3 regions of the Paenirhodobacter sp. YD-8 genome follow, and region 2 is predicted to be linked to each of the others. Evidence: riboswitches for the same ligand, from Rfam matches in the RefSeq annotation. Region 2 holds a riboswitch; each other region holds the start of a gene.
What was found. Region 2 has a riboswitch for cobalamin ahead of AC0QTQ_RS04605 (TonB-dependent receptor plug domain-containing protein). Riboswitches for the same ligand answer to the same signal wherever they lie in the genome.
Positions count from the first base shown of each region.

Region 1: linked by a shared signal. The riboswitch ahead of AC0QTQ_RS16850 (DUF1636 family protein) and the one ahead of AC0QTQ_RS04605 (TonB-dependent receptor plug domain-containing protein) in region 2 are both predicted to bind cobalamin.
Region 3: linked by a shared signal. The riboswitch ahead of nrdH (glutaredoxin-like protein NrdH) and the one ahead of AC0QTQ_RS04605 (TonB-dependent receptor plug domain-containing protein) in region 2 are both predicted to bind cobalamin.

Region 1 covers NZ_CM152649.1:3,472,408-3,476,679, reverse strand. Annotated here, with positions in the region: gene AC0QTQ_RS16860 (cobyric acid synthase) at 1-777, opposite strand, end outside; gene cobO (cob(I)yrinic acid a,c-diamide adenosyltransferase) at 1,043-1,663, opposite strand; cobalamin riboswitch at 1,703-1,907, shown strand; gene AC0QTQ_RS16850 (DUF1636 family protein) at 2,007-2,360, shown strand; gene cobW (cobalamin biosynthesis protein CobW) at 2,363-3,406, shown strand; gene cobN (cobaltochelatase subunit CobN) at 3,406-4,272, shown strand, end outside.
Region 2 covers NZ_CM152649.1:939,806-944,077, reverse strand. Annotated here, with positions in the region: gene AC0QTQ_RS04615 (acyl-CoA synthetase) at 1-497, shown strand, start outside; gene AC0QTQ_RS04610 (threonine ammonia-lyase) at 532-1,494, opposite strand; cobalamin riboswitch at 1,654-1,853, shown strand; gene AC0QTQ_RS04605 (TonB-dependent receptor plug domain-containing protein) at 1,971-3,782, shown strand; gene AC0QTQ_RS04600 (ABC transporter substrate-binding protein) at 3,757-4,272, shown strand, end outside.
Region 3 covers NZ_CM152649.1:1,444,613-1,448,884, reverse strand. Annotated here, with positions in the region: gene nrdE (class 1b ribonucleoside-diphosphate reductase subunit alpha) at 1-1,779, opposite strand, end outside; gene nrdI (class Ib ribonucleoside-diphosphate reductase assembly flavoprotein NrdI) at 1,848-2,264, opposite strand; gene nrdH (glutaredoxin-like protein NrdH) at 2,269-2,490, opposite strand; cobalamin riboswitch at 2,588-2,776, opposite strand; gene AC0QTQ_RS07070 (HNH endonuclease) at 2,964-3,878, opposite strand.

The DNA.
Region 1 (4,272 bases), 1.2 Mb from region 2:
GATCCGCGAGAAGGTGAGGCAGGCGATCTTCACTCCGCCCGAGGCCGGGCCCGAGGCCAGGTCGAGTGCATCCTCGGCGGGCAGGCGATGCGCCGCGGAGAACCAGGGCAGAACGCCGAAACCGGGCCAGCCGGTGCGCGTCTCGATGAAGCGATAGCCGTCGTCGAAGAGCTGAGGGTCGCCGCGGAACTTGTTCACCACAAAGCCGCGCACCAACGCCGCGTCGGCCGGGTCCAGCACCGCCTGCGTGCCGACGATCTGCGCGATCACCCCGCCGCGGTCGATGTCGCCGGCGAGCACCACCGGCACCCCGGCGGCGCGCGCAAAGCCCATGTTGGCGATGTCGTTCGCGCGCAGGTTCACCTCGGCCGGGCTGCCCGCGCCCTCGACGAGGACAAGGTCATGCGCCGCCGAGAGCCGGCCGAAGCTGTCGAGCACCGCCCCCATCAGCCCGGCGCGGAAGGTGGCATAGTCGCGCGCCCCGGTGACGGCGCGCCGCCGCCCCTGAACGATCACCTGCGCCCCGGTCTCGCTCTCGGGCTTCAGCAGCACCGGGTTCATGTCGGTGACGGGCAGAAGCCCCGCCGCCCGCGCCTGAAGCGCCTGCGCCCGGCCGATCTCGCCGCCGTCCGCGGTGACGGCCGCGTTGTTCGACATGTTCTGTGGCTTGAAGGGCGCGACGCTCAGCCCACGCCGCCGCGCCGCCCGGCACAGCCCGGCCACCAGCATCGACTTGCCGACGTTCGAGCCCGTGCCCTGGATCATCAACGCCGTCATCCCCGGACTCCCGCCGTCGCGCGGCCGAGAGTGCGGGAGCCTCCGGCGGAGGTATTTGGGGCCAAGAAGAATGACAGGACGGGGTTTCCAAGACGGCGTCGCGCCTCGGGCCGCCGGGGCGGGGGAGGCGCGACGCTTTCTTCCTGGGCGGTCATCGGGACCTCTCCCTGTACCGCAGATCGATTCTTGCAGGGCAAGGTTGAGATTTCCTTTTCTTCTTGGTCGAAATACCTCGGGGGTCCGGGGGCTGGCCCCCGGTCCGGGCTCAGAACTCGACGCCGGGCTGGGCCTTGATGCCGGCGCGGAACGGGTGCTTGACCAGCGTCATCTCGGTCACCAGATCGGCCGCCTCGATCAGTGCCTCGGCGGCGTTGCGGCCGGTCAGGATGACATGGGTCATCTCGGGCTTCTCGTCGCGTAGGAAGGCCAGGACCTCGTCGAGGTCGAGATAGCCATAGCGCAGCGCGATGTTGATCTCGTCGAGCAGCACCATGCGGATCTCGGGGTCGCGGATCAGCTCCTTGGCCTTCTCCCAGCCGGCGCGGGCGGCGGCGATGTCGCGCTCGCGGTCCTGGGTCTCCCAGGTGAAGCCCTCGCCCGAGGCGACGAAGCGGCACAGATCGCCGAAATGGGTGGTGATCAGGCGCCGCTCGCCGGTGTCCCAGCTGCCTTTGATGAACTGCACCACGGCGCAGGGCATCTCATGCGCAATGGCGCGCAGGATCATCCCGAAGCCCGACGAACTCTTGCCCTTGCCCGGCCCGGTATGGACGATGATCAGCCCCTTCTCGCCGGTCTTCGTCGCCATCATCCGGTCGCGCGCGGCCTTCTTCCTGGCCATCTTCGCGGCGTGGCGGGCGGCGTCGGCTTCGGTCTCGGGCGTCATCGCGGCTCTCCTTCGGCTTGACAAATCGCGCGCCCGGGCCTCTGGTGGCCGCGCGTTGGTTCCTGTCCTACGACAGGCGAAGAGGGAATGCGATAGGGCCTTGCCGGGCCTCAAGCGCAGCCGCCCCCGCGACCGTGACCGGAAAGGTCGCCCAAGCCACTGGCCTTTGGCCGGGAAGGTGGGCGCCCGTTGGGGAAACCCTGGATCCGCAAGCCGGGAGACCTGCCAGCGCTGACGATTACGGGCGGACGGGGTGTGCCGCGACCGGGTGGATTGCCGGTCGCCCCCGTGTGCCCGCCGATCCCTTGGCCAGCCCCCTTTCCGCGAACTGGAAGGACGGGCGATGACCGCGACACTTCATGTCTGCACCACCTGCCGCAGGGCGGGCGAGGACCCCGGCGAGGGCGCGCGCCCCGGTGCCGCGCTGCTGGCCGCACTGGCCGCGGGCTCCTGCCCCGAGGGGCTGCGCATCCGGGGCGTCGAATGCCTTTCGGCCTGTGCGCAGGGCTGTGCCGTGGCGCTGAGCGCGCCGGGCAAGTGGAGCTATGTCTACGGCCGCCTGAGCCCCGAGAACGCCGCCGAGATCCTCTCCGGCGCCGCGCTCTATGTCGCCAGCGCCGACGGGCTCGTGCCCTGGCGCGCGCGCCCCGAGATCTTCCGCAAGCAAAGCCTTGCCCGCATCCCCCCGCAGGAGTGACCATGACCGACCTGACCAAGATCCCCGTCACCGTGATCACCGGCTTTCTCGGTGCCGGCAAGACCACGCTCATCCGCCATCTGATGGCGAACCCGCAGGGCCGGCGCCTGGCGATCCTGGTGAACGAGTTCGGCACCGTGGGCGTCGACGGCGACATCCTGCGCGCCTGTGCCGACGAGAGCTGTCCGCTCGACAATATCGTCGAACTGGCGAACGGCTGCATCTGCTGCACCGTCGCCGACGCGTTCATCCCGACGATCGAGGCGCTTCTGGCCCAGCCTATCCGCCCCGACCACATCCTGATCGAGACCTCGGGCCTTGCCCTGCCGAAGCCGCTGCTCAAGGCCTTCGACTGGCCGGCGATCCGCTCGCGCATCACCGTCGACGGGGTGATTGCGGTCGCCGATGCCGAGGCGGTGGCGGCCGGGCGCTTTGCCCCGGATCTGGCCGCGGTCGATGCGCAGCGCGCCGCCGATGACAGCATTGACCACGAGACGCCGCTGTCCGAGGTGTTCGAGGACCAGATCGCCTGCGCCGATATCGTGCTGTTGTCGAAGGCCGATCTCGCCGGCGAGGCGGGGCTTGCCGCCGCCCGCGCCGCGATCGAGGCCGAGGCGCCGCGGCCGCTGCCGATCCTGCCGATGGTCGAGGGCGCGATCGACCCGGCCGTGGTGCTGGGGCTTGCCGCCGCGGCCGAGGACGACCTTGCCGCGCGCCCCTCGCATCACGACGGCCATGGCGATCACGAGCATGACGATTTCGACACGGTGGTGATCGATCTGCCCGAGGTCGCCGATCCCGAGCGTCTCGTCGCCGCGATCGAGCGGCTGGCGGCCGAGCGCAACATCCTGCGGGTGAAGGGCCATGTCGCGGTCACCGGCAAGCCGATGCGGCTTCTGGTGCAGGCGGTCGGCGCGCGGGTGCGGCGGCAGTTCGACCGGCCCTGGGGCGCCGATCCGCGCCGCTCGGCCCTCGTGGTGATCGCCGAACGCGCCGATGTCGACGCCGGGGCGATCCGCGCCGCGCTGAGCGAGGCCGCCGCCTGATGCATGTCGTCTTCCGCGAAAGCCACGGGCTCGAGGAGACCGAGGTGCCGACCGATCTGGGGCAATCGCCCGCGGATCTGGTGGTGCTGTCCTTCTCGGATTCGGATCTCGGTGCTTTCGCGGAGGGCTGGCATGCGGCGGCGGGGGCGTTGCCGCCCTTGCGGCTTGCCCCCCTGGCCGCGCTGCGCCACCCGGTCTCGGTCGATACCTATCTCGAGCGCACGCTCGGGGGGGCGAAGGCGGTGCTGATCCGGCTGATCGGCGGCGAGGGCTATTGGCCCTATGGCCTTGCCTCGGTGCAGGATCTGGCGCGGCGGCGGGGCATGGCGCTGGCCGTTTTGCCCGCCGATGGCCGGCCCGATCCGCGGCTGGCCGAGGCCTCGACCCTGCCCGCGGAGACGCTCGCCACCCTTGCCGCGCTGTGCGATGCGGGCGGAGCCGAGGCCGCGCGCGCCGCGCTGTGCCACCTGGCCCGCGCCGCGGGCCTGCCCGCGCCCGAGCCCGATGCACCGGCGGCGCTCCCCGAATTCGGCTTCTGGACGCCCGAGGCGGGGGTGACCCCCGCGCCTGTGGGCGAGGGGCCGCGGGTGCTTGTGCCCTGTTACCGCGCCTGGCTGACGGCCGCCGACATGGCGCCGGTCGCGGCGCTGATCGAGGCCCTGCGGGCGGCGGGGTTTCAGGCCACGGCCTGCTTTGCGCCCTCGCTCAAGGCGCCGGGCTTTGCCGACTGGCTCGCCCCGCATCTGGCCGCGGCGCCGCCGGTCGCGGTGGTCAACCTCACCGCCTTTTCGGCGCAGGGCGCGGCGGGGCGCACACCCTTTGACGGGCTCGATGTGCCGGTCTTCCAGGGCGCGCTGTCGACCGCC
Region 2 (4,272 bases):
CGGTGCCGGCCGATGGCGTGACGATGGGCGAGATCTTCATGCGCGGCAACAACGTGATGAAGGGGTACCTCAAGAACCCCACCGCCACCGACGAGGCCTTTGCCGGCGGCTGGTTCGCCTCGGGTGACCTCGGGGTGATGCACCCCGATGGCTATATCGAGCTGAAGGACCGCTCGAAGGACATCATCATCTCGGGCGGCGAGAATATCTCCTCGATCGAGGTCGAGGACGTGCTCTACAAGCACCCCGAGGTGATGGAAGCGGCCGTCGTCGCCCGCCCGCATGAACGCTGGGGCGAGACGCCCTGCGCCTTCGTCAAGCTGCGCGCGGGCTCGGAGGTGAGCGACAAGGAGCTGATCGCCTTCTGCCGGCAGAACATGGCGCATTTCAAGGCGCCGAAGACCGTGGTGTTCGGCGATCTGCCGAAGACCTCGACCGGCAAGGTGCAGAAATTCGTGCTGCGCGACCGGGCGCGGCAGATGGAACTGCAGTCCTGAGACAGACGAAGGGGGCCCGGCGGGCCCCCTTTCGCTATCCGGCCAGCGCGCGGACGATCATCGCCGGATCGGCATTGCCGCCCGAGACCACGGCGATCACCGGCCGGTCCGCCTCGAAGGCCGCAGGGCGGGCGAGCGCCGCGGCAAGCGCCACCGCGCCGCCCGGCTCGGCCAGGATCTTCAGCCGCAGCGCCGCCGCCCGCATCGCCGCCAGCGCCTCGGCGTCGCTCACCGCAATGCCCGGGCCGCACAGCCGCGCCATCACCGGGAAGGTCAGCTCGCCCGGCATCGCCGTGACGATCGCGTCGCAGATCGAGCCCGCCGCCTGCGCATTCGCCACCCGCCGCCCGGCGGCAAGCGAGCGTGTGGCGTCATCGAAGCCCTCAGGCTCGCAGGGCCGCACCCGCAGCCCCGGCGCCCGCGCCTGAAGCGCCAGTGCAATCCCCGCCGTCATCCCGCCGCCGCCGCAGGGCACGAGCACATCGGCGGCCGCGATGCCAAGCTGCGCGCAATCCTCGGCGATCTCGAGCCCGATCGTGCCCTGCCCGGCAATCACCTGCGGCTCGTCATAGGGTTTCACCAAGACCAGCCCGCGCTCGGCCGCGATCCGCGCGCCGATCTCCTCGCGGCTTTCCTCGACGCGGTCATAGAGCACCACCTCGGCGCCGAAGGCCCGGGTGTTGTCGATCTTCAGCGCCGGCGCGTCCGAGGGCATGACGATCACCGCCGTCAGCCCGAGACGCCGCGCCGCATGGGCGACGCCCTGCGCGTGGTTGCCCGAGGAAAAGGCGATCACCCCGCGCGTGCCCGCGGGCAGCGCCGTCAGCGCCGACCAGGCACCGCGGAACTTGAACGAGCCCGTGTGCTGCAGGCATTCGGGTTTCACCAGAACCCGCCGCCCCGCGACCGCGTCGAGGAAGGGCGAGGAAAGAAGCGGCGTGCGCCGGGCATGGCCGGCAAGCCGCGCCGCGGCGGCCTCGATCATCGTGATGTCCATGCGCCTTCATCCCACGCCCCGGCGCAATCGGGCAAGAGGGCTTGGGCGGGCAAGAGGGCATGGGCCCACCCCGTCGCTGCACCGCGGCAAATCCGCATCGCCAGCTCACGCGGCCCTCGCGCAGGCTCACGGGCGCTTGACAGCGCCGCCCCCGATCGCGCAAGACGAACGCGCCTCGGTTCCGGGCCCAAAGTCCGGATGAAAAGGGAATGCGGTGCGCCTTCGGGTCATGCCGCAGCTGCCCCCGCAACTGTAAGCGGCGAGCGAAGACGGCAACTGCCACTGGGGCGATCCCCCGGGAAGGCCCGTCCGAGCCCAGACCCGCAAGCCAGGAGACCTGCCGCGGCACTCACCCTTGTCCGATGCGGGGCGCATCGGTTCAGCGGCCATCCGCAGTGGTGATTGTCGCCGTCTGCGGGATCTCCCGTCAGATTTCGTTTCACGAGGGGCCCTGCCCCGCCCTGAGGGAGTTCCGCATGCAAAACCTGCGCATCTCGCTGCTTCTCACCACCGCCCTCGTCACCGCGCTGCCCGCCGGCGCCGAGGACACCACCGCGCTCGACGAGATCACCGTCTCGGCCAATCTCGAGGCCACCGGCACCGACCGCACCGGCGCCACCGTCACCGTCGTCACCGCCGACGAGCTGGCGCAGGCCGGCGACACCCGCGTTGCCGATTACCTCGCGCGCCTGCCCGGGATCTCGGTGAACGGTTCGGGCCCGATCGGCACCACCGCGTCGCTCTATCTGCGCGGCGCGCCGGCGCAATACATCCCCGTGCTGGTCGACGGCATCGAGGTGGGCGATCCGGCCTCGCCCCAGGGGGCCTATGACTTCGGCACGCTCTCGACCGCCGATGTGAGCCGCATCGAGGTGCTCGAGGGCTCGAGCTCGGCGCTTTACGGCTCGCAGGCGGTGGCCGGCGTGATCAACATCACCACCAAGCGCGCGACGAAACTTGGCACCGAGCAGTCGGTCGCCACCGAATACGGCCAGTATGCCACCCGCAAGTTCAGCTATTCGGTCGCCACCAAGACCGAGAATGCCGAGGCCGCGCTGACCTATTCGCATATCTCGACGCATGGCTTCTCGGCCCGCGACGAGAACGACGGCAATTTTGAGGCCGACGGCTATCGCGCCAACCGGCTCAGCTTCTTCGGTCAGTACACTTTCGCGAACGGGCTGACGCTTGGCGCGAACGGCTTTGCCGAGAAGAGCTGGGGCGAATTCGACGATTACACCGGCGATGTCGCCGGCACGCCGGGCGACGACTTCACCACCCGCGACACCAAGGGCGCGCGCGTCTTTGCCGATTTCGTCACCGGCGCCGTCGACAACACGCTCGACGCGACCTGGTTCGACAGCGACCGGCAGTCGTGCTCGAACGGCTGGTGCGACCCGTTCGACGGCACCCGTACCAAGCTTGGCTATCAGGGCGCGACGGATCTGGGGGCGACGGCGCGGCTCGTCTTCGGCGCCGACACCACCAAGGAGAAATCCGCCGGCGCCTCGACCCGCACCAACGGTGTCTTCGGCGAGCTGAACTGGGCCGCGGCCGAAAAGCTCGACCTGACCTTCTCGCTGCGCCATGACGACCACAGCGATTTCGGCGGCTTCACCTCGGGGCGGATCGCGGCGGTCTACCGGCTGCAGGACGACCTTCTGCTGCGCGCCTCGCTCGGCAACGGCTTCCGCGCCCCCTCGCTCTATGAGCTTTTCAGCGTCTATGGCGACCCCGACCTGAAGCGCGAGGACAGCCAGAGCGCCGACATCGGCATCGAGAAACGCTGGGGCGAGACGGCGAGCCTGCGCGCCACCGCCTTCTATCTCGACGCCAAGAACCTGATCGGCTGGGATTACGCCGCCACCGCCTGCGGTCAGCCCTGGGGCTGCTATGCGCAGGTGCCGGGCCATTCGCGCCGCTCTGGGCTGGAACTGGCCGGCCATTACCGGGTCTCGCCGCGTCTCGATCTGGCCGCGGCCTATACCTACACCGACAATTCGGTCTCGACCGGCTGGGCGGCGGTCGCGCGTCATGACCTGACCGTCACCGCCACCGGCACGATCACCGAGGCACTGTCGGGCGACATGTCGGTGCATTACGTCGCCGACCGGCCCGACGGGATGCCCGAATATGCGGTGGTCAACGCCTCGCTCGACTATGACTTCGGCGAGGGGCGGACCGGCTATCTGCGGGTCGAGAACCTGTTCGACAAGGAATACCAGACGAACAAGGGCTATGGCACCTCGGACCGGGCCTTCTATGTCGGGCTCCGTGCGTCGTTCTGAGCGGCATAAGGGCTGGCGGGCGCTTGCGCTTGCCGCCGCGCTGATGCTGGCGCCCCCCGCCGCGGCCGAGGTGCCGCAGCGGGTGGTGTCGATCAACCTGTGCACCGACCAGCTGGCGATGCTGCTCGCCGCACCCGGGCAGCTTGTCTCGGTGTCGAACCTCGCCCGCGATCCGCTCGCCTCGGCGATGGCCGAGGAGGCCGCGGCCTATCCCGAGAACCACGGCCTTGCCGAAGAGGTCTTCGCGCTGCGCCCCGATCTGGTGCTGGCAGGCACCTATACCAGCCCCGCGACGACGGGCCTGCTGCGCCGCCTTGGCGTGCGGGTCGAGACCTTCGCCCCCGCCTCCGACATGGCGGCCGTGCGCGCCGAGATCCTCGCCATGGGAACCGCCCTCGGCCGTGACGAGGCCGCCCGCGCGATGGTGGCGCAGTTCGATGCCGATCTGGCCGCGCTGCGCGCCGATCCCGCCACCGGCCCGCGCGCCGCA
Region 3 (4,272 bases), 500 kb from region 2:
CTCTTTCCGGATCTCGATCTTCGCGGTGATCGGATGGATTGAGGAGGTGGCGTTGTTGATGTAACTGATCGAGCCGGTGGGCGGCACCGCCTGCAGGTTGCGGTTGTAAAGCCCGCCCTCCATCACCGCGTCCCGCAGCGCGGCCCAATCCGCGCGGGTGGGCACGGCGATGCCGAAGCGCTCGAAAAGGTCGGTCACCGTCTCGGTCTCGGGCAGCCAGTCGCGGGTCACGTATTTCTCGAAGAAACGGCCATCGGCATATGTCGAATTCTCAAACCCGACGAAGCTGCGCCCGCGCTCGCGCGCCAGCACGTTCGAGGCGCGCAAGCAGTGGTACAGCACCGTGGCGAAATAGATATTGGTGAAGTCGATACCCTCGGGGCTGCCGTAATGGATGCGCTCGCGGGCCAGGAAGCCATGCAGGTTCATCTGGCCCAGCCCGATCGCGTGGCTTTCGTCGTTGCCGCGCCGGATCGAGGGTACCGAGTCGATCGCCGACATCTCGCTGACCGCGTTCAGCGCCCGCACCGCGGCCTCGACCGTGGCGCCGAGGTCGCCGCCATCCATCGCCTTGGCGATGTTGAGCGAGCCGAGGTTGCACGAGATGTCGGTGCCGAGGTGGCGATAGCTCAGGTCGTCGTTGAACTCCGACGCCTCGTTCACCTGCAGGATTTCCGAGCATAGGTTCGACATGGTGATCCGCCCCGCCACCGGGTTCGCCCGGTTTACCGTGTCCTCGAACATCAGGTACGGATAGCCGCTCTCGAACTGGATCTCGGCGAGCGTCTGGAAGAAGGCACGCGCATTGATTTTGCGCTTGCGGATCTTCGGGTTGTCGACCATCTCGCGGTAGCGCTCGGTCACCGAGATCTCCGAGAAGGGCTTGCCATAGACCTTCTCCACGTCATGCGGCGAGAACAGGTACATCTCCTCGTTGCGCTTCGCGAGTTCGAAGGTGATGTCGGGGATGACGACGCCAAGGGACAGCGTCTTGATCCGGATCTTCTCGTCGGCATTCTCGCGCTTGGTGTCGAGGAAACGCAGGATGTCGGGGTGATGGGCGTTCAGATAGACCGCCCCCGCACCCTGCCGCGCGCCCAGCTGGTTGGCATAGCTGAAACTGTCCTCGAGCAGTTTCATCACCGGGATCACCCCCGAGGACTGGTTCTCGATCCCCTTGATCGCGGCGCCCTGCTCGCGGATGTTGGTCAGCATCAAGGCCACGCCGCCGCCGCGCTTCGACAGCTGCAGCGCCGAATTGATCGCCCGGCCGATGCTCTCCATGTTGTCCTCGATGCGCAGCAGGAAGCACGAGATCAGCTCGCCGCGCTGCGCCTTGCCGGCATTGAGGAAGGTGGGCGTCGCCGGCTGGAACCGGCCGGCCAGCATTTCGTGCATCAGCCGCAGCGCCAGCGCCTCGTCGCCGCGGGCGAGCGTCAGCGCGACCATCACCACCCGGTCCTCGAAGCGTTCGAGGTAGCGCTTCCCGTCGCGGGTCTTCAGCGTATAGCTGGTGTAATACTTGAACGCGCCGAGGAAGGTCGGGAAGCGGAACTTGACGCGAAAGGCCGCGTCCCAGATCCGCGCGAGGAAACCGGCGTCGTACTGGTCAAGGACATGGCCCTCGTAATAGCCCTCCTCGACCAGGTAGCGCAGCTTTTCCTCGAGCGAGTGGAAGAACACGGTGTTCTGGTTCACGTGGCTCAGGAAATACTGCCGCGCGGCCATGCGGTCGGCGTCGAAGCGGATGCGCCCCTGATCGTCGTAAAGGTTCAGCATCGCGTTCAGCGCATGATAGTCGAGCCCCTGCCATTCGGCGGGCACGCCCTTGGCCGGGGCGGCGTCGCTCAGATCGCGGTCGAGAATTGCGTCTTCCAAAACCTGTCCAGTCCTTCTGTGACACGGGCGATATCGGTGGGCGTGCCGGCCAGCTCGAAGCGATAGAGCACCGGCACCGCGCATTTTTGCGCGATGACATCGCCGGCAAGCGCGAAGAGCGCGCCGAAATTGCGGTTGCCGCTGGCGATCACGCCGCGCAGCTGCGCGCGGGAGTCCGGATCGTTCAGAAACCGGATCACCTGTTTATGGACGGCGCCGCGCCCTGCCCCGTCGGCATAGGTCGGCGTCACCAGAACGAAGGGCGCGCGGGGGGCGGGCATCGGCGCCTCGGCCGCGACCGGGATCCGATCGGCGGGCAGGCCGAGCGCACGGATGAAGCGCGCGGTATTGCCCGAGCGCGAGGAGAAATAGACAAGCCCGCCCATCCGCTCAGGCCAGCGCCGCGATCTTGTCGGGCCGGAACCCCGCCCAGTGGTCATCGCCGGTCATCACCACCGGCGCCTGCCGATAGCCGAGCTCGGTGACCCGGGCGAGCGCCTCGGCATCCTCGGTCAGATCGATGAGGTCGAAGGCAAGGCCGCGGGCGGCCAGCGCACGGGTGGTGGCGGTGCATTGCACGCAGGCCGGTTTCGAATAGACGGTGATGCTCATCTCGGGTCCCTTGTCTGTGCCATAGGGCGGCAGGATCAGGGACGCGGGCAGATGCGGACGCGCCGCATTGCACAACGCCTCCGGGCCCACCGACCGGTTCGTCTCTTGCGTCCTGGCAGGTCTCCTGGCTCGCGGTTCGATCGCTTCCCCCTCCTTCCCGGCGCAGCGCGCCAGTGGATCAACGGGGTCGGCTCACCGCTCACAGTTGCGGGGGCAGCGCCGGTCTTACACCGGCTTCCCTTTTCACCCGCGACGAGTCGCGGGCACCAAGACAACATCATTTAGATACACCCGGGGCAAACATGTCAATATCCGGTATATAGCGCACCAATCGAGCAGGTCAGTATCTGACGATACCACTGCTCTGCTCCCTGAGAACTGGATTGAGCCACAACGTCGTGGCCGACGTGTCCGGCCCTTTGCGGACGGTCAGTCACCCCTTCCAATGGGTGCGAGGTTGGCCTCGGTCACTTTCATTCGGTTCGAGGAATATCGAGCAACGGGCCCGCGTCGATGCCGCGCCGAGCTAAAAGCTCGGGGCGGCAAACCACGAAGCAGCCTTTAACGCCATCCCTGACAGCCTGTTCGGCCTGCACCTCGTCGGAAAGCTTGAGCCACCGTGATTTGCCTTGAAACACGGGCGTCAGAACATAGCCCGAGCTGATCCAGCCGCCCGGGAAGAAATAACGCTCTGCTCCGACAGCAGGTTGAACACTGACAGGCAAGACCACTGCCGCTTTCTTCACCTTGGGTGGCCGCGCCGTCGGAATTGCGAACGCTCTGAGCCGCTCAAGACCATCGTAGTCCATCCGTTCCGGCTCACGAAGCCGCGGATCTTCAACATGCAACTGTCGCAGGGTGAAACGGTCTTTGCCAAAATTGCAGAGCGCACAGGAGATCACGACATTTTCAACCGACGATCTGCCCCCATGGCTATGGGGCTCAACATGATCGAATTGCAGCCAAAGGGATTGGAAACCAGCATGTTGCTTCGACGGGTCACGACTATCCCAACCGACCGCTACGGGGTACAGTTTTGCCGCGATCTTTCGAATATCCGCATGAACCACAGGAATGCCGCAGTACCGGCAGCGGTAACCATCACGCTCAAGAACCGCTGCACGAATATCCGGTGCGATGTTACGGTCAGGATCGCGCTCAGATTTTGGAATGACCGAGGTGTCTCCCAGCGGCTTCATCTCCACGACATTCTTAATTACGCCCACCCAAGAAGAATTGAGCCAATCCCACACCTTCGGTGAGTCCGCTTGTCGAAAGAGATCATCGGCCTGGGCGAAGTCACCATGCACATGCGCATCTGCCGCGCCTTTCATGGCGTCCCAAGCGGCAAATATCTCTGGAATTGGTTCCTTGATACAGCGGCGCATTTTTCTCTCGCGTCCCTCCGGTCGATAAAACAACCGTAGAGGCTCCTATTTCGCGTCACAAGGAATAGCAGCTTAGCCTCTCCGCGATCAGTGTCGCATACGCCCGCCCATCCCCGTCGAGGACGGCCTGTTTCCCGGTGAATTTCTGCGCAACGCTGCCGTTCATACATGGCGCAGCCACCGGCCGCTTCCCGCCCCTCACGTCGATCCGAGGCCGGAAAAGCGGCGCAGTGAACGAACGGCTGCTTTTGCCAGACGCTGCAATCGGGCTGCCGCACACGCATCGGGCGGCTCTCGCCCATAAAGACATATCTCTAACGTAAGACAAGCCGGAACTGCCGCCGCCTCAGCAACGAGAGGTCATCCTTGTCAATCTATCCCGACACGGGCGATT